2 regions of the Rhizobium centroccidentale genome follow, and region 2 is predicted to be linked to the other one. Evidence: riboswitches for the same ligand, from Rfam matches in the RefSeq annotation. Region 2 holds a riboswitch; the other holds the start of a gene.

Region 1 (12,119 bases), on a different contig from region 2:
CAGTCGGAACAGATCCCGACGCGCGTGCGCCTCGGTGCTGCAGAGCTCTTCGATCGCGACGAGAATGGCAAGCCGCGTCACCGCTGGCGTGCCGGCGGCCTGATCGCGCAGTTCCTGCCGGAGGCGCCCGAGCGCATGCGCCAGCCCGACCTGCATGGCGGCGACGGCGATACCGGCGTGCGCGATCATGCCGAAGACGATGCCTGGGCGGAAGCGCGCAGTCTGGTGGAAACCATCGATGCAGATGAGCTGACGGATCCGCAAGTCGGCACCGAGCGGCTTCTCTATCGCCTCTTCCACGAGCGTGGCGTACGCGTCTACGAACCGAAGGCGGTCTATGACCGCTGTTCGTGCTCGCGCGACAAGCTGAAGGGTGTGTTGAAGGGCTTCACGGCCGAAGAGATCGAGGCCAGCCAGGAGAATGGCGAGATCGCCGTGACCTGCGAGTTCTGCTCGACCACCTATCGCTTCGAAGTGTCGGAGATAGAAGCGGCGTAATGCCGCTCAGTTCAGCGTGCGCAGCAGGTTCGGCGTATCCAGCGAGAAGGCGGGGATCTTGACATGGAAGAGCTCCCCGTCGTCCGTTTCCATCTGGTAATGGCCGAACATCATACCTGAGGGCGTGTCCAGCGGGCAGCCGGAGGAATATTCATAGGTATCGCCGGGTTTCAGATGCGGCTGCTCGCCGACGACGCCTGGCCCCGTCACCTCATCCACTATGCCGTTCATATCGGTGATGTGCCAGTAGCGCGTCACCAGTTTCACGGCCCGCTCCGAGTGGTTGGAAATGACGATGCGATACCCCCATACATAGCGATCATCGTCCGGATCGGATTGCTCCTCCAGATAAAACGGCTCTACAACCACTTCGATGTCGCGTGTTAGGGCGCGATACATGCCTGATACCTTGCCACTGCTCTGAAGCGCCGGAGGCTCCTCGAAGCCCATTGTCGTTTCAGCATTTTCAAGTCTGCGGCATATTATCCGCTTTCCACTGCTCCCGCAAAGCGCAGGATATCTAGCGGTATCCTATAACCAATCCATTCCGTCAAGGAACGGCGTGATGAAATCTCGCTCGGGGAGACGGATCGCTCTGAAATCCAGCTATTACGGCCAATGAAGAAGGTTAGTCCTTTCTTCTCAAAGTATCTCGTTTCGCCCGTCATTTAGTCTTGTCTACCATATTGTCGCAGGCAGAGCTTGTGGGGTGCGGATACGCTTGCCGCCATTGCTGGTGCACTTCAGGGATCGGGCGTCACATCTGATCGCCAATTATTAAAACCTCCCGGCCATATAAACCCCGTGTCCCTCCTTTATGTTCCTCGGAGGGAACTTGCGCCGGATTCCCTCTCGGGAGGATTTCGGCTATGATCTGATTCTGGCATGGCCCGTGCCTCCCCCCTCCATTCGGGAAAGTATATTTCATGCGGGGCCGTCGATATCCAAACCGACTGTTTGAGCGCCTGGCATAAGGAGGGGTTGCGGTCATTGCTCGCAATAGGAGGTTTAGATGAGGCTTTCCGCCCCTGTTTATCATTTGAAGCGCAAGGCAAGGCTCCTGTCCCGCCAGCAGAATATCCCTTTGCACGCCGCGCTGGATCGCGTCGCGGCTGGCGAAGGTTTTGAAGGCTGGAGCTTGCTTGCAAGCAAAACGAGCTCAGCCGTGCCAGTCGGCGAGCTGTATTCGCGTTTAAGCCCGGGCGATCTGGTGCTGATCGGCGCGCGGCGCGGTCACGGCAAGACCCTGATGAGCTTGCGGCTCGCCGTCGAAGCCATGAAGGCTGGCAATCGCGGTGTCTTCTTCACGCTGGAGGACACGGAAAAGGTCGTTCTGGAGCGTTTCCCGGTGATCGGTGCCGATCATGCGGAATTTGCTGATCTATTCGAATTCGACAATTCGGATGCCATCAGCGCCGACTATATCGTCGAAAGGCTGACTGCGGCGGCGCCCGGTACATTGGCAGTGGTCGATTATCTGCAGCTGCTGGATCAGAAGCGGGAAAAACCCGATGTGATGATCCAGGTTCGGGCGTTGAAGGTCTTTGCGCGCGACAGAGGCGTAATCGTCGTCTTCGTCTCGCAGATCGACCGCTCCTACGATCCGGCGCTGAAACCAGTGCCCGATCTCTCGGATATTCGCCTGCCGAATCCGCTGGATCTGACGCTGTTCGACAAGATGGTCTTCCTGAACAACGGCCTGGTCGAGTTCAAGGCTGCCAGCTGACGAGCTGCCCATTTCCCGCGAGATTGCCCGATGAGGCAGGTCGAGCCGCCCGGATTTTCTCCGGGCGGCTCGATCAATATCAGGCGGAAACCTGCTCGAGCGCGCGGGCGAAATCTTCGATCAGATCGGCGCCGTCCTCGATGCCGGCGGAGAAGCGCACGGTGCCCGGCGAAATCCCAAGCTCGGCGCGGGCCTCGTCGGTGAGGTTCTTGTGCGTCGTGGTGGCCGGATGGGTGATCAGGCTCTTCGAGTCGCCGAGGTTGTTGGAGATCTTCACGATTTCAAGCGCGTTCTGCAGCTTGAAGGCCGCTTCCTTGCCGCCCTTGAGCTCGAAGGCGACCAGCGTCGAGCCGCCGCTCATCTGCTTGGCGATGATATCGGCCTGCGGGTGGTCCTTGCGGCCGGGATAGATCACGCGGGCGACCTTGTTGGTCTGCTCGGCGAGGAAATCGGCAACCTTGGAGGCATTCGCCGTCTGCTGCGCGACGCGCAGCGGCAGCGTCTCGATGCCCTTCAGCAGCGTCCAGGCGGTAAAGGGCGACATGGCTGGGCCGGTGTGGCGGAAATAGTCCTGCAGGTTCTCGTCGATCCACTGCTTATCGGAAAGGATGACGCCGCCGAGCGAACGGCCCTGGCCGTCGATATGCTTGGTGGCGGAATAGACGACGATATGCGCGCCGAGTTCCAGCGGCTTCTGGAAGAGCGGCGTTGCAAAGACGTTGTCTACCACGACCTTGGCGCCGATCTGGTTGGCGAGCTTGGCGACAGCGGCAATATCGACCACTTCCAGCGTCGGGTTGGTCGGGCTTTCGAGGAAGAAGACCTTGGTGTTCGGGCGGATGGCCTTTTCCCAGTTTTCAGTGAAGCGGCCGTCGACCAGCGTGCATTCGATGCCATATTTCGGCGCGAGCGTCTCGACCACCCAACGGCAGGAGCCGAAGAGCGCGCGGGCGGCAACGATATGATCGCCGGCCTTCAGCTGGCAGAGGATGGCTGCGGAAACGGCGGCCATGCCGGACGCCGTGGCGCGAGCATCTTCGGCGCCTTCCAGAGCGCACATGCGCTTCTCGAACATGTCGTTGGTCGGGCTGCCGTAGCGGGCGTAGATGAACCCATCCGTTTCACCCTTGAAGCGTGCTTCCGCCGCTTCCGATGTGTCGTAAACGAAGCCCTGGGTCAGATAGATTGCTTCGGAGGTCTCGCCGAATTGCGAACGGAGCGTTCCGTTGTGTACGAGCTGGGTTGCGGGGCGCCAAGTCTTGCTCATGCCATCACCACTTTCAAAACAAAAAAACCGGTCGCAAAAGCAGACCGGTTCAACCCCGGTCTTTTTAGCCATTTGTTTAACGTGGCTGCAAGCCGACCGGCCAAATCACCACGGGATAAGTTGCAATACTGCCGTTGACGGCTTGCGTCAATTCCCTGAGTTTGGTTTTGTCTGCGGCAAATTATGAAAGAAGCATGATGGCTCGCAATACTGGAATTCTGGCCGACCGGGCCATCGCAGCACTGTTTGAAACGGGGCGGCTGACGAGCGAGAGAGAACTGGACGTCGATCAGATCCAGCCGGCAAGCCTTGACCTCAGGCTCGGCTCGCATGCCTTCCGTGTTCGTGCCAGCTTCATGCCCGGCCCGTCGCATCTGGTCGCCGACAAACTCGACCGGCTGAAGCTGCATGTGGTCGATCTCTCCGAAGGTGCGGTGCTGGAAACGGGCTGCGTCTATATCGTACCGTTGATGGAGCGCCTCGACTTGCCGGAAGATATGTCCGCATCGGCCAATCCGAAGAGCTCGACCGGCCGGCTCGACATCTTCACCCGTGTCATCACCGACCGGGCGCAGGAGTTCGACAAGATCCCGGCCGGCTATTCCGGCCCGCTCTATCTTGAAATCAGCCCGCGCACCTTCCCGATCGTCGTGCGCCGCGGCTCGCGCCTGTCGCAGATCCGCTTCCGCGTCGGCCAGGCCTTGCTCACCGAACCGGAATTGCTGGCGCTGCACGAGAGCGAGACTCTTGTCGCCAGTAAGAAGCCGAATATCACCGGCGGCGGCATCGCGCTGTCGATCGATCTTGCCGGCGACAAGGAAGGGCTGATCGGCTATCGCGGCAAGCACCACACCGCCGTTGTCGATGTCGACAAGAAGGCCCAGCACGATATTTTCGATTTCTGGGAGCCGCTTTATAGCCGCGGCCGCACCGAGCTGATCCTCGATCCGGATGAGTTTTATATCCTCGTTTCGCGCGAAGCGGTGCATGTGCCGCCGCATTTTGCCGCCGAAATGACGCCTTTCGATCCGCTGGTCGGCGAATTCCGCGTCCACTACGCCGGTTTCTTCGATCCCGGCTTCGGCCATGCACCGGCGGGTGGCCGCGGCAGCCGCGCCGTGCTGGAAGTGCGCAGCCACGAAGTGCCCTTCATCCTGGAAGACGGCCAGATCGTCGGCCGCCTGATCTACGAACATATGCTGGAACAGCCGAGCAGCCTCTACGGCTCCGGCCTCGGCTCGAACTATCAGGCACAGGGCCTGAAGCTCTCGAAGCACTTCCGGCTCTAGGCGTCCACCAACCGGCCTTGACAGAGGCCGCCAACTGTTGGACATCTCACAGTGTCAGGCGGGTGTAGCTCAATGGTAGAGCAGCAGCTTCCCAAGCTGAATACGAGGGTTCGATTCCCTTCACCCGCTCCAGCAACCTTTTCAAATATTTATGAACAATTTGAGGCCGTAAAACAATGGTGGTTTTACAGGCCATTTTACAGCGACCCGCTCATTCATTGAATTCGTCCTGCTTGCAGATAACGCGGTAGAACGTAGCGTAGGTTAACGCGCTGGAATAAAGTCCCGAATTTAATTGTTACATCTGAAGGGGCAGTGTACGAAAGATCATGGCTTCAACTTGGTGATGTTATGGGCTGGATTGCGCCATCAGATAGCAAAAAAGCGGTTAAGAAAGCGGGAGAGCGCATTCGGCATGGTGAAGATGCAGACGGAGATCTGAACATTCTTAATCGATGGCGCGCTGCTCATGGATATATCATCAACACTTTCCAAGCTAATCTTCGACAAAGGACGCGCGGAACAAATATACAAGTAGGTCAGCGCCTTAAGCGCGCTAACACAATTATCGACAAGCTGCGCCAAGGACGCGCGTTAGATTTGTCTTCAATGCACGATATAGCTGGTATGCGCTTGGTTTTCAGCGACATACCTTCATTAAACGAATTTCGAGCATCGTTTCACCTTAGCCGCGCAAAACATGAGATGATTAACGCTGTTCCCAAATACGATTATATTGCCGCACCAAAAGAGAGTGGTTATCGCGGTATCCATGACGTATACAAATATAAAGCAGGAACCCTGGCCGGGGCTCAATGGAACGGTCTCCTTATCGAACTGCAATATCGAACGATAGTTCAGCACGCTTGGGCAACAGCAGTTGAACTTTCGGATGTGCTCACAGCCAATCGTGTTAAGTTCAGTCAGGGCGAGAAAGACCACACTCGCTTTTTCCAAATTTGTAGCGAACTTCTTGCACGCAAGTATGAGAACTCTGTCTCTTGCCTGCCTGATATGAGTCATCGCGAGCTTGTGGAAGAGTGGTCATTCCTTGAGGGAAGGAGTCACATTTTCCGAACGCTGGGAGAGGCAGGCCAGCAGGGGGCCGATCACGACTTGAAAGGCTTTATTTTGTTGGTTGTGCCTGAAAACGGCAGTGATCTTCGAGTTGAAAGGCACCGGTCTTATCGGAGTGCCTGGCACGAGCTGCTAAAAATAGAACGCGAGCAGCCCACGTGGGATGTCGTACTTGTTGGCGGTAGCGAAGGCGAAAGCCTGAAAAGTACCTTCAGAAATTACTTTCGCAACGCCACTGAATTTATTCAGCTAGTAGAGAGCGCGCTTTAATGTGCAGCAGCCACATTGATGAGTAGCACCTTGCAGCTGACAACTTTTAGCTGAAGCTGATCGAAATAGCGTGCGGGGATCAAGGTCAAAAGCGGCCTCTTGTTTTCAGCGTTTCCTTTAGCGCATCTCCAAAGATTGCAATCGGCCGCGCCAGCCGCCCCGCCGGCGGGCGATGCACCAGCCAGTTGACGACTTTCGGGCTGAAATCCGGCGCCTCGACCACTTCGACCAAATCGCGCCAGCGGCTGTCCGCCAGTGCCGCTGGCGTCAAGACGCCGATGCCGAGCCCGCGCGCGACCAGCGACATGCGCAGGTCGGCGCTCATCGCCTCGACGGCGACATCGAAGGGCAGGCGCTCGGCTTCGAAGCGGTGATGAATGAAGGCCCGAAAGCCGCAGCCGCTCTGGTTCATGATCCAGGGAAAACGGGAGAGATCTTCAAGGCTCGGCTCCGCGGGAACGCCGAGCGACGGCGCCGCAACGAGAATGACGGCATGGATTCCGAGCATTTCGCCGATGACATTATCCGGCGGCTGCAACCCCTCCGCCAGGCAGACGGTTGCTGCATCGAGCTGACTGTGAGCGACCTGCTCGATCAGCTGTGGCGACCAGCCGGTGACGATGCGCAGCGTCAATTGCGGAAACTGGCTGCGCAATGCGTCGAGCGGGGCGGATAAGGCCGCTTCGGAAAGATACGGCATGATCCCCAGACGGAATTCGCCGCCGATCGCGCCCCCGGGCGAAACGCCGGCCTTGAGATCGTCGAGCGAGCGCAGCACACGGCGCCCATGCTCATAGGCTTCGCGGCCCGCAGCCGTCGGCTTGAGGGGTTTCGACTGCCGGTCGAGCAGCGCAATGCCGAGACTGTCTTCCAGGTTCTGGATGCGCCGGGTGATGCCCGGCTGCGTCAGATTGATGCGCGCCGAGGCGGCGACGATCGAACCCGTCTCCACCACGGCGACGAAAGCTTCCAGATCATGAATGTTCATGATGAACTCGCATAAACATTATTATTTCATTTCAATTGCCGCATTATGCAGCAAAGGGATAAAGATGACTATCAATATTATCAAAATTATTGGAGAGCCTATGTCTCAAAATCCCGAACGTATGATGAGCGAGGGGGAGGACGACGTATCCGAGGCTGTCGCCGCACCCTCGACATTACTTTTTGCCGTCGCCACCGGCGTCATCGTCATCAATCTCTTTGCGCCGCAGACGCTGGTCGGCATCATCGGCCCGTCGCTCGGCTTTTCCGAGAGCGGTGCCGGCCTGGTGGCCATGGCCTCGCTGCTCGGCTATGCCGCCGGCCTGTTTTTCCTGGTGCCGCTGGCGGATCTCATGGAAAACCGGCAGCTCGTGCTGCGCATGCTTCTGTCGGCTCTGGTCATGGCTATTGCCGCCGCCTTCGCGCCGACGGGCTGGAGCCTGCTGATCTTCCTATTCCTGCTGGGAGCGGCCTGTTCTGCCATTCAGATCCTCGTGCCGATCGCGGCAGCGATGGCGCCGCCCGAGCATCGTGGTCAGGTGATCGGTAATATCATGAGCGGCGCGATGGTCGGCATTCTTGTCTCGCGCCCGCTGGCGAGCCTGATTGCCGATTTCTGGGGCTGGAGAAGCTTCTATGCCTTGAGTGCCGCGACGCTTGCGCTGCTCGCCGCTGTGCTCGTCCTGCGCCTGCCTGAGCGGCGCCCTCTGGTCAGCGCGAGCTATGGGGCCTTGATCGGTTCGCTCTTCGGGCTCCTGCGGGAGGAACCGGTGCTGCGGCTGCGTGCCTTCACAGCAGCCTTGATGATGGCGAGCTTCAGCCTGTTCTGGACTTCCGTCGCCCTGCGTCTGGCGCAGCCGCCATTCTCGCTCGGCCAATCCGGCATCGCCCTGTTTGCCCTTGTGGGTGCCGGCGGCGCTGCGGCGACTTCTGTCTTCGGCCGTATGGGCGACAGGGGCTGGACGCGGACGGCGACATTGGCCTCGCATCTGATTGTCCTCGCCGCCATGGCGCTGGCCGCCTGGGTGGGTGGAATACGATCGGGCGACTCGGTGGCGTTATTGATCCTTCTGGGCGTCAGCGCGGTCTTGCTCGATGTCGGCGTCACCGGCGATCAGACCCTGGGTCGTCGCGCCGTCAATCTCCTGAAGCCTGAGGCGCGCGGGCGCATCAATGGTCTGTTCGTCGGCATCTTCTTCCTCGGCGGCGCTCTCGGATCGGCGCTTGCTGGCACGGCATGGGACTTCGGCGGCTGGGTTGCCGTCTGTGCAGGGGCCGCGGGCTTCGGCGTGATTGCGTTGATCACAGGCCTTGCCGCGCGCATCTGAACAGCGCAGGCAACGGGACCGCACTTGTGAATGCACTGCCGCGTCGCCATCTGTAGATCATTCAGGTGGGCGCCAGGCAAACATGCAAAAACTGCCGCTCCTTGTCAGGAGCGTCGGAATGCGTGGAATAGCATGGTTTTACAGGTTGAGAGCGCTCTTTCGGAGCGGTGTGCTGAAGATTGCCCGTAGTACGAAAGTACCTCTCGGCACTAGGATCATCTGGAAGCGAGGCGACGTCCGCATCGGGGAAAGAGTGCATTTCCGCAAGGGTGTCGTCATCGATGCGCAGGAAGGCAGCATCGAAATCGGCGATCATGTCTCCTTCAACGATTACAGCATCCTGCTGGGCCGCGGCGGGATTGTCATAGGCAATGATGTGCGCATCGCCGCGCATGCGATGGTCGTTTCCTTCGATCACAATTTTGATGATGTTTCGCGCCCAATTCGTCTTCAGGGCGTGACGAAGAAGCCCATCGTCATCGAAGACGATGTCTGGATCGGAGCAGGCGCCAAGATTCTCGGCGGCGCCCACGTCGCCAAGGGATGCGTCATCGGCGCCAATGCCGTCGTCAAGGGCCGGACCAAGCCCTACGGCATCTATGTCGGCGCTCCGGCAAGGCTATTGAAACGGCGCGGAGAAGCCGAAGGCAACAGGTCCGGCAATATCGGGCTGTTCGCCCTCCCGAGAAAATAGGGGGGCGCCGCGATCGCGCCGGCCGGACCTTAGAATTCCGTCCAGTCCGCATCCTTGTTCGTTGTCGCCGTCTGTGTGGCGCCGAAGGCGCTCAGCAGCTTCTGACCGAGGGCGCGCGCTGGGGAAGCGGCCGGTCGCACCTTGGCATCATCAACGGCCCGGATGCGCGGAGTTGCAGCCGGCGGGGCTGTCGGTCGAGGCGCCGGCCTCGGCGCTGAGCTGGCGGCAGGTTTCGTCGAGATGCGCATGGCATCGCTACCATCCGTGCGAAACTGAGCAAGAAGATTGGACAGGGAGGCCGCTTCGGTCGCAAGGCTATGGCTCGCCGCCGTGCTCTCCTCGACCATGGCGGCATTCTGCTGCGTGCCGTGATCCATGGTGTTGACGGCCGTATTGATCTCCTGCAGGCCAGCCGACTGCTCGCGGGAAGCCTCGGCGATCGCATGCACATGCCGGCTGATTTCCTGCACCCCCGAGACGATGGCATCGAGCGCCTTGCCGGTTTCGCTGACCAGGCCGACGCCGGTGCGCACATGCCTTTCGGAAGTGCTGATGAGGTCCTTGATTTCCTTGGCAGCGTCGGCGGAGCGCTGCGCAAGCTCGCGTACTTCCTGGGCAACGACGGCAAAGCCCTTGCCTGCCTCGCCGGCGCGGGCGGCTTCGACACCGGCATTCAATGCGAGAAGATTGGTCTGAAAGGCGATATCGTCGATGACGCCAATGATATTGCTGATCTCCCCTGACGATTTCTCGATCTGCTGCATGGCGCCGATCGCATTGCGGACGATCTCGCCGGAGCGCTCCGCGTCGTTGCGTGTATGGGCGGCAAGCTGGCTTGCCTCCTGCGTGCGCTTGGCGGCGTCCTTGACGGTGATGGTGATCTGCTCCAGCGCGGCGGCGGTTTCCTCGACGGAAGCCGACTGCTGTTCGGTGCGTTTGGAAAGCTCGTCAGCCGCCGAGCGAATTTCCTCCGCACCGGCGCTGATGGCGCGGGCATTGGAGCCGACAGCCTGCATGGCTCCGTTGAGCCTGCTAAGCGAGTTGTTGAAATCCTGCCGCAACTGGTCGAGATGCGCGACGAACTGGACGTCGATCTGCGTAACGAGATCGCCTTCCGCAAGGCGCTTCAAGCCGTCGCCAACAGCCTCAACAGCTTGCTGGAGCTGTGCCGCCTCGGCCGCCTGCCTCGTTTCGCGCTGTGCCCGCTCGCTGTCGCTGAGGATGCGATCCGCCTCGGCCTGGGTTTCTAGGCGAGATCGCTCGACGGCATTGTCACGGAATACCGCGACGGCGGATGCCATCTGTCCGATCTCGTCACGGCGCTCGCGGCCTTCGATCTCGCTTGCCGTATCACCATGCGCGAGTGTCGTCATGCGCTGATGCAGCCGCATCAGCGGCGCGGCGATGCCCATCTGCGCGACATACATGCCGAGGAGGATGGCGAGCACGACGAGGCCGCCGAGAGCGAAGAGCATGGAGTTGACGGAACGGTTGAGGTGAACCGACAAGGTGTCGGCGCCGTCATTCATCCGGTTTGTCAGCGCTTCGTCGTTGGCCTGTATGCTGGCAATGAGGCTGGGCAGTTTTTGGTTGACCAGGATCAGGGTCGCTTCGGCGCCCTTCAGGTCGCCATTCTTGCGCTGGTCGATGGTCTTGTCGGTAAGCCCTTGCACTTCGTCGAGACGAGCAAGAATTTCATCGATCGATTGTTTTGCCGTGGGAACGAGATTTTCCGCATGGACCAGTCTTTGCTTGGCTTCGCCGAAATAGCTGCTGCCCGCCGCAACTGCTTTGAAAGCATCGCTGGCGGGATCGAAATTCAGTATCAGGCTTGCTTGCAGCACGGAGGCGAGAGAGGCAGCACTCGCGCGCGCAGCTTCGCTCGCCGCGATGGCCTCATGATCGAGGAAGTCGCTGTAGGCCCGATCCGCCTTGTGGAATTCGCTGGCGATCAGCAGCAGACCGACAAAGGAAATGATGCCGAGAAACAGGATCACGGCAAGTATCTTGGTTTTGATTTTCAGGTTCCTGAACATGGCGGTCCGCCTGCGAATGCCGTGCTTTATCACAATGAGGCCGAGAACCCGCTCGTTCGTCTTTGGGGGAGGGGGCTGCCTGATGTGCACGGGTGAAGCCGAGTCTACGTGATACCTTGCCAGGAAGGCCCAGACGACCTGCGTCATGCGATCGGCTTGGAGCCGATGTCGTCGGTGGCGAGAGTACAATCAATAGAGCTTAATCGACTGCTAACGGCGGAGACTGCCGGGTGGAATTCCCCCATTAATTTGCACATGTTCAAAACCGCGCAACTGGCCGATGTGGTTGATCTCCGCCACTCATCCTGCAGTCACGAGTGCCGCCATTGCGCCGCGCGATATTCCCCCTGCGGCGTGACTCTGCTACATCGGATTCGTGAACCAAAAATGTGCATCCACGACCGGAGGCCGGATCAAGACCATGCGTGTTTGCCTTTCGTCGACGATGTCAATCGCCCGGCTTCTGGCGCGAGCGGTATTGATCGTCACCTCCTGCGCCTTGCCGCTGGCCGCCCAGGAGACGAAGCCGCAGAACCTGCCGATCCTCTTCGATGCGCGCGAACGCCTGCCGAAACCGGACCTATCCTCGCTGGTCAGACTGCGCTTCCTGACGTCGATCGATTTTCCGCCCTTCAATTTTCTCGATCAGAACGGCAAGCTCACCGGCTTCCATGTCGAGCTTGCCCGCAAGATCTGCGACGAGCTCGCAATAGCGGACAAATGCCAGATCCAGGCCTTGCCCTTCGGCGAATTGCAGGGCGCGCTGGCCGCCTCGCAAGGCGATGCCGTCATCGCCGGTGTTGCGGTCACGCCCGAACTGCGCAAGACCTTCGCCTTTTCGCGACCCTTCCTGATGTTGCCGGCCCGTTTCGTGCGCAATCTCAAGGCATCGATCGGCGGCACGACCACAGCTTCGCTTTCTGGGCATCCGATCGGCGTCGTCAAGG
Region 2 (12,119 bases):
CCGCGTCTGAACATCGAGATAACCATGTTCGGCGGTGGAACGGATCGTGCCGGAGAGATCCAGTTCCTCGGCTGCCCCCTCGCGCACCCAACGGCGAAGACGCTTCAGCGCTACCTTGATGTTGCGGGTGCCGAGCTCGACGCCGTCGTCGAGATTCCTGAAGTCGCGACGATCCCAGACTTTGACGGCACGGCGATATCGCGAGGTTTCCTGGCCGATGCGCACGCCTTCCGGATTGTAGCCATAGGCGCCGAAGGGTGAGGTGCCTGCCGTGCCGATCCATTTCGAGCCGCCCTGGTGCCTGCCCTTCTGTTCCGCCAGCCGTTCGCGCAACGTCTCCATCAGCCTGTCGAAGCCGCCGAGTGCCTCGATCTCTTTTCTTTCCTCTTCGGTCAGATGCCGTTCGGCAAGCTTGCGCAGCCACTCGTCAGGAATGGCGGAAGGCTCCACTGCTTCTCCCTCGGCATTGCCGGCAATCGCCTCGAAGCCACGAAAGTAATCGGCGAAGACCTGGTCGAAACGGTCGATGAAGCGCTCGTCCTTGATCAGCGTCGCGCGGGCCAGATAGTAGAAGGCCTCGACATCGTAATCGGCAATCCCTTCTTCCATTCCCTCAAGCAGCGAGAGGAACTCCCGGAGCGTCACCGGAACCTTCGCTTCCTTGAGTTTCAGGAAGAAGGGAATGAACAAGCCTCAAGTCCTTTCCTGGCCGATCTCCTCCAGATCATACGGCGTGGTCTGGTAGATCTCGTTGATCCAGTTGCCGAAGAACAGATGCGCGTGGCTGCGCCACCGGTTCTGCGGGGGAATTTCCGGGTCGTTATGCGGGAAGTAGTTGTGCGGCATCTTGATCGGCACGCCGGCATTCACATCGCGGAAATACTCATCCGCCAGCGACGTGGAATCATACTCCACATGATTGAACATGTAGAGCCTGTTGCAAGTCCGCTCGTGCACGAGGCAGACGCCCATCTCGCTCGAATCCATCAGGATCTGCAGGCCAGGCACCTTTTCGATGTCGGCGCGGCGCACTTCGGTCCAGCGCGAAACCGGAATGGCGAAATCGTCGGAGAAGCCGTTGAGATAGACCGAGGAGGGCTTCAGGTTCTGGTGGCGATAGACGCCGAAGGCCTTTTCCTTCAGCGTATATTTCGGCACATTGTGGAAGTGATAGACGGCCGCCATCGCGCCCCAGCAGACGTTCATCGTCGAGTGGACGTTGGTCGCCGTCCAGTCGAAGATCTCCTGCATTTCCTTCCAATAGGTGACGTCTTCATATTCCAGCAGCTCGATCGGGGCGCCCGTGATGATGAAGCCGTCGAACTTGCGGTGCTTCACCTCTTCCCAGGTCTCGTAGAAAGCAAGCAGATGCTCTTCGGAGGTGTTCTTGGCCTTGTGTGCGCCGATGCGCACCAGCGAAAATTCCACCTGCAGCGGCGATGCGCCGACCAGGCGCGCCATCTGGATCTCGGTCTTGATCTTGTTTGGCATGAGGTTGAGAAGCCCGATCTGAAGAGGGCGGATATCCTGACGGAACGCCACCGTTTCAGTCATCACCCGCACACCCTCATTCTGGAGGGTTTCAAACGCGGGGAGCGTATCGGGAATCTTGATGGGCATTGTTTCACTCGCCAAATACAAAAAAACCGGCCGCGATAAGAATCGCTACCGGTCCGCACGCGGCCCTTTAGCGACTTATTTAACGTGGCTGCAAGCCGGCCGGCCAAATCACCACGAGGGAAATTCAATAGACCTGTCATCTCGGCGGGTCAATGGGCAGGCGTCGGGGAAATTCCGGGGCTGAACTCGGAGGCGCGATGTGGCCTACAGATATTTAAGGAGGGCTTCCATGCCGTAACCGAGGCGATGCCTGGCAGCCTCGATCGGTAGCCAGAAGAAGCGGAAGCCGATCGGGTCGCCACCGTCGAAAGGCGTCATTTCGTAGTGGAGCCAAGTGGCAGGCGCTCGTTCCGAGATACAGCAGCGGAAATAGTGCCGCTGGTGATAGTAATCGCGGCCGTTCTTTTCGAAACGGTAGTCGTGGACACCAAGCGGATAAAGTTCGTGTGGCGCAAAACCGGTCTCCTCCTCGAATTCGCGCGCTGCGGCCGCCGCAATGTCCTCACCAGCTTCGACCGTGCCGCCAGGAACCTGGAGCTGGACAGCGGGAAAATCCGGTTCGTCGAAGACAAGCAGATGCCCATCCCGAACGGCATAGATCAGGACCTTGACGGCATCGGGTCGCATTATCGTCCCTGTCCTCGCGCCATGAAGGCCAGCCGTTCGAAAAGGTGCACATCCTGCTCGTTCTTCAGCAGTGCGCCATGCAGTTTCGGCAAAACGCCCTTTGCATCCGCGCGCAGCGTTTCGGGATCGATGTCGTCTGCGACCAGCAGGCGGATCCAGTCGAGCGCTTCGGAGGTCGATGGCTTCTTCTTCAGGCCCGGCACGTCGCGGATTTCGAAGAATTGCGTCAGTGCCGCATGGACGAGCGTCTGCTTGATGCCAGGATAATGCACCTCGACGATGCGTTTCAGCGTCTCCATGTCGGGAAAACGGATATAGTGGAAGAAACAGCGGCGCAGGAAGGCGTCCGGCAGTTCCTTCTCGTTGTTCGAGGTGATGATGACGATCGGGCGGACGGCGGCCCGGATCGTCTCGCCGCTCTCGTAGACGTGGAACTCCATGCGGTCGAGTTCCTGCAGGAGATCGTTCGGAAATTCGATATCGGCCTTGTCGATCTCGTCGATCAGCAGCACGCATTTCGTCGGCGAAGTGAAGGCCTGCCAGAGCTTGCCCTGGCGGATATAGTTCCTGACATCGTGAACTCTGATGTCGCCGAGCTGACTGTCGCGCAGGCGCGAAACGGCATCATATTCGTAGAGACCCTGCTGAGCCCTCGTCGTCGATTTGACATTCCATTCGATCAGTTCGAAGCCGAGAGCGGCGGCCACCTGGCGTGCAAGTTCGGTCTTGCCCGTACCGGGCTCGCCCTTTACCAAAAGCGGGCGCTCCAGCCTTATAGCGGCATTGACGGCGACCATCAGATCCTTGTCGGCGATATAGTCGGCGGTTCCCTGAAATTGCATCGGAAGGCTTTCTCAATCTTTCGAGTGCAAGCTAATTGCTGACCTTATTCGGTTCAAGACGCGAAACCGTGTATATAGGAATGTGATCCCACCGATCTATTGCAAGGGTGGACATGAGGGCGGGTCATGATTAACTGACGGGACGTGTCGCAGGGAAGTGCTGATGGCAGTTGAAAAGCAAGCCAAGCCGAATATCCAGGGAAATGAACAGGTCGGATACGATTTAAGTCTTTTCTTTCGGCTGAGGATGATGTTCTCCGCTTTCTGGAATTCGGCTGTTCGCATCAAGATCATTTCCCTGACTATCGCGCTTTTCGTGATCATTCTGGTCACGGCTTATGTCCAGGTGCTGCTCAACAGTTGGAATGCGCCTTTCTACGATTCGCTGGCAAGGCGCGATATTTCCGCGTTCTTCCATCAGCTCGGCGTCTTCGGCATCATCGCCGGCTCGCTGCTGGTCCTCAACGTCGTTCAGGCATGGCTCAACCAGATGACCGCCCTTTACATGCGCGAGGGCCTGGCGCGCGATCTCGTCGATCAATGGCTGCAGGCCAAGCGTGCGCTTCGTCTTGCCTCATCCGGGCTGATCGGCGTCAATCCCGACCAGCGGCTGCACGAGGACGCCCGCAATCTTGCCGAAAGCTCGACTGGGCTTGCCATCGGACTGGTGCAGGCGACGATCCTGCTTTTGAGCTTCATCGGCGTGCTCTGGGAGCTCTCCAGCGGCATGGTCTTCCACCTCAGGGGCATGAGCTTCTCCATTCCCGGCTACATGGTCTGGGCGGCGATCCTCTATGCCGGATCCGCCTCCTTCCTCAGCCAATTCGTCGGCCGCCGCCTCGTGCGATTGAATGCGGATCGCTATTCGAAGGAAGCCGAACTGCGCTTCGCGCTCATGCATGCCAACGAGCATATGCCGGCGATCACGATTGCCGGCGGTGAGGAGAACGAGCGCCGGCGGATCAATCTCGATATATCGGCCGTGCTCGCCGTTATCCGGCAGCTTGCCATCGCCAATACCAATCTCACATGGGTTTCGGCCGGCTATGGCTGGCTGGTGCTGATCATTCCCATCCTCGTTGCCGCGCCGGCCTATTTCTCCGGCGGCCTGACCTTCGGCCAGCTGATGGTGGCGGTCGGTGCCTTCAATCAGGTCAATTCGGCGCTGCGCTGGTATGTCGCCAATTTCGGGCCGATTGCCGAATGGCGCGCGACGCTGATGCGCGTCACTGATTTCCGCAAGGCGCTGACGGAAATGGACGACAAGACGCCGATGCCGCACACCCTCGTCTTTGAGAAGGCGGCGCCGGGCACGATGGTTTGGACCGACCTGGAAATTTCGACGAAGACCAGCGACGAGGCGACGGAAAACGGCTTCCGGATCGCGGAGGGTACGGTCACGATCAAGGCCGGTGAGCATGTGATGATCAACGGCGATCATGGCGTGAACCGCAGGCTGCTGTTCGAAGTGCTGGCGCATCAATGGTATAGCGGCTCCGGCACGGTCAGCCTGCCGCCGATGGACGACATGCTGTTCGTGCCGCACACGCCCTATGTGCCGACCGGCACCCTCAGGGAGGCAATCTGTTTTCCGGATGATCGGGACGCCTATGACGATGCTGCTGTCGACACCGTCATCGACAAGGTAGGGCTTGGCCGTCTGAAGAGCCGTCTCGATACGCAGGCGCGCTGGGATCGATTGCTCGATACCGAAGAGCAGAAAGCCGTCGGCTTTGCACATCTGCTGCTCGCAAAGCCGAAATGGGTCGTCTTCGACGATGCCCTGGAAGGGCTGGAGGCCGAAGTTCAGGCGAAGGCCTTTGCTCTGCTGGCCGAACTGGAAGATGCGACCCTGATCTATATCGGCCGCTCCGACGCCTTCATGCACGCCATGTCACCACGCGTCCTGCATTTGCAGTCTCTGGCTCCGCACGAGCACAGCACCGATATGCAAGCGCCTCCCGAAACCGCCAGTGCGATGCAGGCGGACGAGAAGAAGGCCAGCGCTCCCTAACGAGAGCGGCGCGGCGAGTCTTCACGCAGTCGCTGCCGCTTCGGCTTCAATTCCCCTAAAACGCAAAACGCCCCGTCACCAGGACGAGGCGTTCTTCATGCAAGCAGGTGGCCGAGGCTCAGTCCTTGGCGCGCTCGACGTAGGAATTGTCTTCCGTCGCGATGACGACGCGGGTGCCGGCGTTGATGTGCGGCGGAACCATGGTGCGCACGCCGTTCGACAGCATGGCGGGCTTGTAGGATGAGGATGCCGTCTGACCCTTGACGACCGGCTCGGTCTCGGTGATCTCGAGTGTGACATGGCGCGGCAGTTCGAGCGCCAGCGGAATGCCTTCGTGGATCGACAGGATGCAGGTCATGCCTTCCTGGAGGTAGGCCTTCTGGTCGCCCATGGTTTCGACGTCGACCACGACCTGATCGTAGTTGGCCGGATTCATGAAGTGGAACCCTTCGCCGTCTTCGTAGAGATACTGGAAGTTCACGTCTTCGACGAAGGCGCGCTCGACCTGCTCGGTGGTGCGCCAGCGTTCGGACACCTTCACGCCATCGACGATACGGCGCATGTCGACCTGCGTGACCGGGGTGCCCTTGCCCGGATGAAAGTTCTGTGCGGTGAGAACGACGTAGAGCTTGCCGTCGACGTCGAGAACGTTGCCCTTGCGGACCGAAGAGGCGATGACCTTGACCATAAGACTTCCTTGTAACGCTGCGTTTTGCGTCGTAGAGGGACTGTCGAAATGCTCTCCGAGACGCAGCAATTGTTTGCTTGGGGGCGCAACTACCCTAAATCAATGGAAATTGCCACCCCCTTGCGTGGCTCGTGCCCCGAAGAAAGCTAGGAATGAAGCCAAAGACGAGCAAAGCGTCCCCCTGGTGGACCCGCAATGTCCATGCGGACCGGCGGCCGTTCCTCATCGGCCGCAATGCCATTCAGGCTGCCTTGCGCGTTTTCTTTGCGCGCAACGACTTCATCGAGGTCGATACGGCGACGCTGCAGGTGTCGCCGGGGAACGAGGCGCATCTGCATGCTTTCGAGACCGAGGCGCTGACGACCGACGGCAAGGCATGGCCTCTTTATCTGCATACCTCGCCGGAATTTGCCTGCAAGAAGCTGCTTGCGGCGGGCGAAGAACGCATTGCCTGCTTTTCCCATGTCTATCGCAATCGCGAGCGTGGGCCGCTGCATCATCCGGAATTCACCATGCTGGAATGGTATCGGGCAGGCGAGAGCTATGAGGCCCTGATGGCCGATTGTGCCGCGCTGCTGGTGCTTGCGGCTGAGACCGTCGGGGCGAAGAAATTCAGCTATCGCGGCGCGGAAACCGATCCGTTCCTGCCGCCCGAGCGGATCAGCGTTGCGGCTGCCTTCGAGCGCTATGCCGGTATCGATCTCTTCGCCTCCATCGGCCTCGATGGATCGACGGATCGCGAGCGTCTGGCGGCAGATATGCGCCAGGCTGGCATTCGCGTTGCCGACGACGATCTATGGCAGGATCTTTTCAGCCGGGTGCTCGTCGAGAAGATCGAACCGAATCTGGGTTTCGAACGCGCCACCATTCTTGACGAGTATCCTGTTTCCGAGGCGGCGCTTGCGCGGCCATCGGCCAGGGATCATCGCGTTGCCGAGCGTTTCGAGCTTTATGCCTGTGGCGTCGAGCTTGCCAACGCTTTCGGCGAGCTCACCAATGCCGAAGAGCAGCGCCGCCGCTTCGATATCGAGATGGCGGAAAAGCAGCGCGTCTATGGCGAAACCTATCCGTTGGACGAGGAGTTTCTGGAGGCGCTTGCCGTCATGCCCGAGGCGAGCGGCATCGCGCTGGGCTTCGACCGGCTCGTGATGCTGGCGACCGGCGCCTCGCGGATCGAGCAAGTGCTGTGGGCACCGGTCGCGGAGTTCGACGCATGAATGCGATGCGACCGATCCGGACTATCGGCGAGCTTGAGCGTGCCGGGTTGATCGATGCCGATCAGGCAGTGGCGCTGGAAGCCGTAGCGGAGCGCTATGCCGTTGCCCTGACGCCGACCGTGACGCGCCTGATCGACCCCGAAAATCCTGCCGATCCCATTGCCCGACAGTTCGTGCCTGATGCCGCCGAACTCGTCGTCAGCCCGGATGAGCGCGCCGATCCGATCGGCGATCATGCGCATAGCCCGGTCGAGGGTATCGTTCATCGCTATCCCGATCGCGTCTTGCTGAAGGCCGTGCATATCTGCCCGGTCTATTGCCGGTTCTGTTTCCGCCGCGAAATGGTCGGGCCGCAGGGGCTCGGCACGCTGGATGGCGATGCGCTTGGCAGCGCCTTTGCCTATATTCACGATCATAAGGAGATCTGGGAGGTCATCCTCACCGGTGGCGATCCGCTGGTTCTCTCGCCAAGGCGGCTGGAAGAGATTCTCGGGCAGCTTGCCGAGATCGACCATGTGAAGATCGTCCGTTTCCATACCCGCATCCCCGTCGTCGACCCGTCAAGGATCGATACGGCGCTGATTGCGGCACTGAAGGCGAGCGGCAAGACCATCTATGTGGCGCTGCATGCCAATCATCCGCGGGAGTTGACCGACGAGGCGCGCGCTGCCTGCGCCCGGCTGGTCGATGCGGGCATCGTGCTTGTCAGCCAGTCGGTTCTCCTGAAGGGGGTCAATGACGATCCCGATGTGCTGGCGGCGCTGATGAAGGCTTTCGTCGAGACGCGCGTAAAGCCCTATTACCTGCATCATCCCGACCTTGCACCTGGCACCGGCCATTTCCGCCTTGGCATCGCCGAGGGACAGGCAATCGTTGCGGCGCTGCGCGGCCGCATCTCCGGCCTTTGTCAGCCCACCTACATTCTCGATATCCCCGGCGGCTACGGCAAGGCCGATATCGGTCAAAGCTCCGTTCGCGAGCTGGGCGAAGGTTGCTACTCGATTTCGGACTATCGTGGCGGCGAGCATATCTATCCGCCGCAAAGCTAAAGTGCATACTTATGATCTTATATTGCACTGACGCTCTGATTGTGATTGTCATTTTCGAATAAAACGTAGTGGCGAATTTTGGTGCGTTAACCTTCTTCGGTACCTCGCTCTTCCAAAAATCGACATGGCGCAATATTAGGTCAATTTAATATTTGTGCAGAAGTCATCGTTTATATGACTTACGGAAGGTAAATTTTAATCAGACAAGTGTGGAATATATCATTTTTCGACAAAGTATAAGTTGTTTGTATTTACCACGTCGCTTAGCGGAATGTTCTATTTTACCTGTTACTTCTTGGCGAACGATAAGACGGTGTAACTCCAGTTATGCTTATCACTGCCAGAAGGGACTAGACTATGAACAAGACGATTCGCGATTTGCTGGCCAAGTTCGGCGCGCTTCCCGTTGCTATCGACCAGATCGAAGACGACGCCGATCTTTACGCGACCGGCCTGTCTTCTTTCGCTTCCGTGCAGTTGATGCTCGGCATCGAGGAAGCCTTCGACATCGAGTTTCCCGACAACCTGCTGAACCGCAAGTCCTTCGCCAGCATCGCCGCGATCGAAAGAACCGTCGGCATGATCCTCGACAGTAGAAAGGTCGCGTAATGACTGCGGCGGTCGCTTTACTCGAGGTTGGGACGGGCGAGGGAGCGGCGATACGCGCCGCCCGCGTCGCAGCGATCGCCAGCCAGCACGCCGATGCCGTCGATGCCGAGGGCCGGTTCCCGCGCGAGGCTGTCGACGCCATGCGCGCCGAAAAGCTGCTCTCCATCCAGATCCCCGCCGATCTCGGCGGTGAAGGCGCGTCGATGACCGAAATCGCCGAGCTCTGCTCGATCCTCGGTCAGGCTTGCGCGGCGAGCGCCATGGTCTTCGCCATGCACCAGATCAAGCTTTCGAGCCTGGTCGAGCACGGCGTCGATAGCGATTGGCACCGCGACTTCATGCGCCGCATCGCGAGGGAACAGCTGCTGCTCGCTTCGGCGACGACCGAAGGCGGGATCGGCGGCAACCTGCGCAACAGCATCTGCGCCATCAAGGTCGAAGGCGATACCTGCACCCTCGAAAAGGATGCGACGGTCATTTCCTACGGCGCTCATGCCGACGCCATTCTGATTACCTCGCGCAGCCATGCCGAGGCGGCGTCTTCCGATCAGGTACTGACCTGCTTCCTGAAAGATCAATACGATATCAAGCGCACCGTCGAGTGGAACACGCTCGGCATGCGCGGCACCTGCTCCGATGGCTTCCTGTTCAAGGGTAAAGCTCCGGCCAAGCAGATCCTGCCGAAGCCGTTTGCCGAGATCGCCGCACAGTCGATGCTGGCAAGCTCACATCTGCTCTGGAGCGGCGTGTGGTATGGCATTGCAGCCGATGCGGTTTCCCGCGCGCAGGCTTTCGTGCGCGCCGCCGCCCGCAAGTCTCCCGGCGCACCGCCGCCCGGCGCCCTGCGCCTTGCCGAAGCCTCCAGCATGCTACAGATGGTGAAATCCAATGTAGTTGCCGGGCTGAAGGCCTATGAGGAGGCGAAGCTCGACGCGGACCGCCTGTCGTCGATGGCTTTCGCCGTGGCGATGAACAACGTCAAGATCGCGTCGTCGGAGATGATCCTGCCGATCATCAACCACGCGATGCTCATCTGCGGCATCATGGGCTACAAGAACGGTACGCCCTACAGCCTCGGTCGCCACCTGCGCGATGCGCACTCGGCACAATTGATGATCTCGAATGACCGCATTCTCGGCAATACGTCGACCATGCTGCTCGTCCACAAACAAGATACCAGCCTGTTGGGGTAATCGTCATGGATATGCAAACATCGTTTCTCGACCGTCTTTTCGATTCTGGCCTGTTGATCGACACCGGCGTTGATGGTCTCTACGGCCGCAGCGGCCAGTTTGAAGACGTGATTTCCGCCTTCGAGCGCTTGATCGACACGTTCGGCGGCGCCGATGGTGCCGAGGCCATCCGTTTTCCGCCCGGCATGAACCGCGCCTTCTTTGAGACGAGCGGCTATATGAAGAGCTTCCCGCAGCTTGCCGGCACGGTACACAGCTTCTGCGGTAACGAGCTCGACCATATGAGCCTGCTGAAGTGCATGGAAGTCGGCGACGACTGGACTAGAGATCAGCAGGCGACCGATATCGTGCTGACGCCGGCTGCGTGCTATCCGCTCTATCCGACGGTTGCCAAGCGCGGTGCCATTCCGGAAAACGGCGCACTTTACGATCTGCAGTCCTATTGCTTCCGCCATGAACCCTCGAAGGATCCAGCCCGCCAGCAGCTGTTCCGCATGCGCGAATATGTCTGCATGGGCAGCGAAAAGCATGTCACGGATTTCCGCCAGAGCTGGATGGACCGCGGCATCGAGATGATGAAGGCCGTCGGTCTCGACGTGACCATCGACGTCGCCAACGATCCCTTCTTCGGCCGAGCCGGCAAGATGCTTGCCAACAACCAGCGCGACCAGAACCTCAAGTTCGAGCTGCTGATCCCGATCACCTCGACCGCGAAGCCGACCGCCTGCATGAGCTTCAACTACCACCAGGATGCCTTCGGCACGAAATGGGGCCTGAACTTTGCCGATGGCAGCGTCGTGCACACGGCCTGCGTCGGCTTCGGCCTGGAGCGCATCGCGCTGGCGCTGTTCCACACCCACGGTCTCGACGTCAAGGAATGGCCCGAGAGCGTGCGCAAGACGCTTTGGGGCTGATCGCACCGATGGCTGCCGTGTTTCAGGGACTGGATCCCGCCGCCTACAAGCCACATGCGCTGCATGACAGCGAGCGCATGTGGCCCGAGACCAACTGCTACATCGATCTTTGGATCGAGGTGCTTTCGACGTTGAAGCTGCCGCCGGAAGCCATGCTCGGCTTTACGCTGACACAGGATTTCGAGGGCGACCAGTTCACCTTCTTCAAGGTGCCGCTCGAGGATCTGGAAGCGCTCTACGGCGTGCGCTGCACCGAGCTTGCGATCTACGACAAGGTACAGAACCATGTCGCCGAACAGATCGGTCGCGGCCGGCTCTGCCTGATCGAGATGGATTCCTTCTTCATGCCGGACACGCAGGGCGTCGGCTATCGCCGCGAACACGGCAAGACGACGGTCGCGATCAACCGGCTCGACATGCACGGCCGCACGGTCGACTATTTCCACAATGGCGGGTTCTTCCAGCTGTCGGGCGAGGATTTCGACGGGCTCTTCCAGCTGCATCTGACGGATGAGGATCTGCCCTTTCTGCCCTACACGGAATTTGCGAAATTTCCGGAGAAGGCACCGAGCGAAGCTGCGATCCGTCAGACGGCGCAGCAGCTCCTGTCCTTCCATTTCCGTCGTCGTCCGCTGGCCAATCCGATCCGCGCCTTCGCGGAGGTCTTCCCGGCGCAGGTGGAAGCGGTCGCCGAACGGCCTTTCGGCTTCTTCCATAAATATGCCTTCAACACGCTGCGCCAGCTCGGCGCCAATTTCGAACTGGCCGGCAGCCATTTCGATTGGCTCTCGGCCGCTCTGTCCGAAGCGGCGGTAGAGGCGCGGAAAATTTCCGAGACGGCGAAGTCGGTCCAGTTCCAGCTTGCCCGGGCCATTACGCGCAAGAAATTCGAGCCGTTGCGCACGGCGCTTGATCCCGCCGCCGATGCGTGGGATTCCATGATGAGCGAACTCGAACGGAAGCTTTGATCGGCTTCCGTCCGAATGCGATACGGCTGGGTTATTTCTGAACATATTGGGGCGGGGGAAATCCCCCGGAAGATGTCATGGGCGGGCGCTTGGCGGATCTCGGCGGCGGAATGCGGCTGAGCGAAGGTTGGAATCTGGTGTTGACGGAGGCGGGCACCTGCATCTCGCCGTCCGATGTGCCACTGACGTCTGGCTTTATCCCGGCGCCCGTGCCCGGCACGGTGGCGGAAGCACTGGAAAGGGCCGGGCGCTTCGACCGGACGAAGCCACAGCCGCTTCACGACCGCGATGCCTGGTACATCTGCCGTCTGGTGGATGCCGAGGCCGGTGAGGCGGTCTTGCGGCTGGAAGGGTTGGCGACACTCTGCGAAGTCTTCC

What was found. Region 2 has a riboswitch for S-adenosylmethionine ahead of metA (homoserine O-acetyltransferase MetA). Riboswitches for the same ligand answer to the same signal wherever they lie in the genome.
Region 1: it holds a riboswitch for S-adenosylmethionine, as region 2 does, so the genes downstream of both, PH562_RS20595 (O-succinylhomoserine sulfhydrylase) here and metA (homoserine O-acetyltransferase MetA) in region 2, are expected to answer to the same signal.

Annotation. Positions count from the first base shown of each region.
Region 1 covers NZ_JAQJCG010000016.1:84,367-96,485, reverse strand. The annotation lists gene PH562_RS20610 (Hsp33 family molecular chaperone) at 1-498, shown strand, start outside; gene apaG (Co2+/Mg2+ efflux protein ApaG) at 505-897, opposite strand; gene PH562_RS20600 (DNA helicase) at 1,511-2,224, shown strand; gene PH562_RS20595 (O-succinylhomoserine sulfhydrylase) at 2,304-3,491, opposite strand; SAM riboswitch at 3,535-3,613, opposite strand; gene PH562_RS20590 (2'-deoxycytidine 5'-triphosphate deaminase) at 3,686-4,780, shown strand; tRNA gene PH562_RS20585 (tRNA-Gly) at 4,839-4,912, shown strand; gene PH562_RS20580 (RelA/SpoT domain-containing protein) at 5,096-6,127, shown strand; gene PH562_RS20575 (LysR family transcriptional regulator) at 6,213-7,115, opposite strand; gene PH562_RS20570 (MFS transporter) at 7,216-8,442, shown strand; gene PH562_RS20565 (acyltransferase) at 8,561-9,136, shown strand; gene PH562_RS20560 (methyl-accepting chemotaxis protein) at 9,166-11,172, opposite strand; gene PH562_RS20555 (transporter substrate-binding domain-containing protein) at 11,594-12,119, shown strand, end outside.
Region 2 covers NZ_JAQJCG010000023.1:59,418-71,536, forward strand. The annotation lists gene PH562_RS24795 (vWA domain-containing protein) at 1-690, opposite strand, end outside; gene metA (homoserine O-acetyltransferase MetA) at 694-1,620, opposite strand; SAM riboswitch at 1,668-1,745, opposite strand; gene PH562_RS24805 (NUDIX domain-containing protein) at 1,825-2,247, opposite strand; gene PH562_RS24810 (AAA family ATPase) at 2,247-3,089, opposite strand; gene PH562_RS24815 (ABC transporter ATP-binding protein/permease) at 3,253-5,103, shown strand; gene efp (elongation factor P) at 5,222-5,791, opposite strand; gene epmA (EF-P lysine aminoacylase EpmA) at 5,944-7,008, shown strand; gene PH562_RS24830 (lysine-2,3-aminomutase-like protein) at 7,005-8,057, shown strand; gene PH562_RS24835 (acyl carrier protein) at 8,415-8,666, shown strand; gene PH562_RS24840 (acyl-CoA dehydrogenase family protein) at 8,666-9,859, shown strand; gene PH562_RS24845 (amino acid--[acyl-carrier-protein] ligase) at 9,865-10,773, shown strand; gene PH562_RS24850 (DUF1839 family protein) at 10,782-11,741, shown strand; gene PH562_RS24855 (glycoside hydrolase family 2 protein) at 11,819-12,119, shown strand, end outside.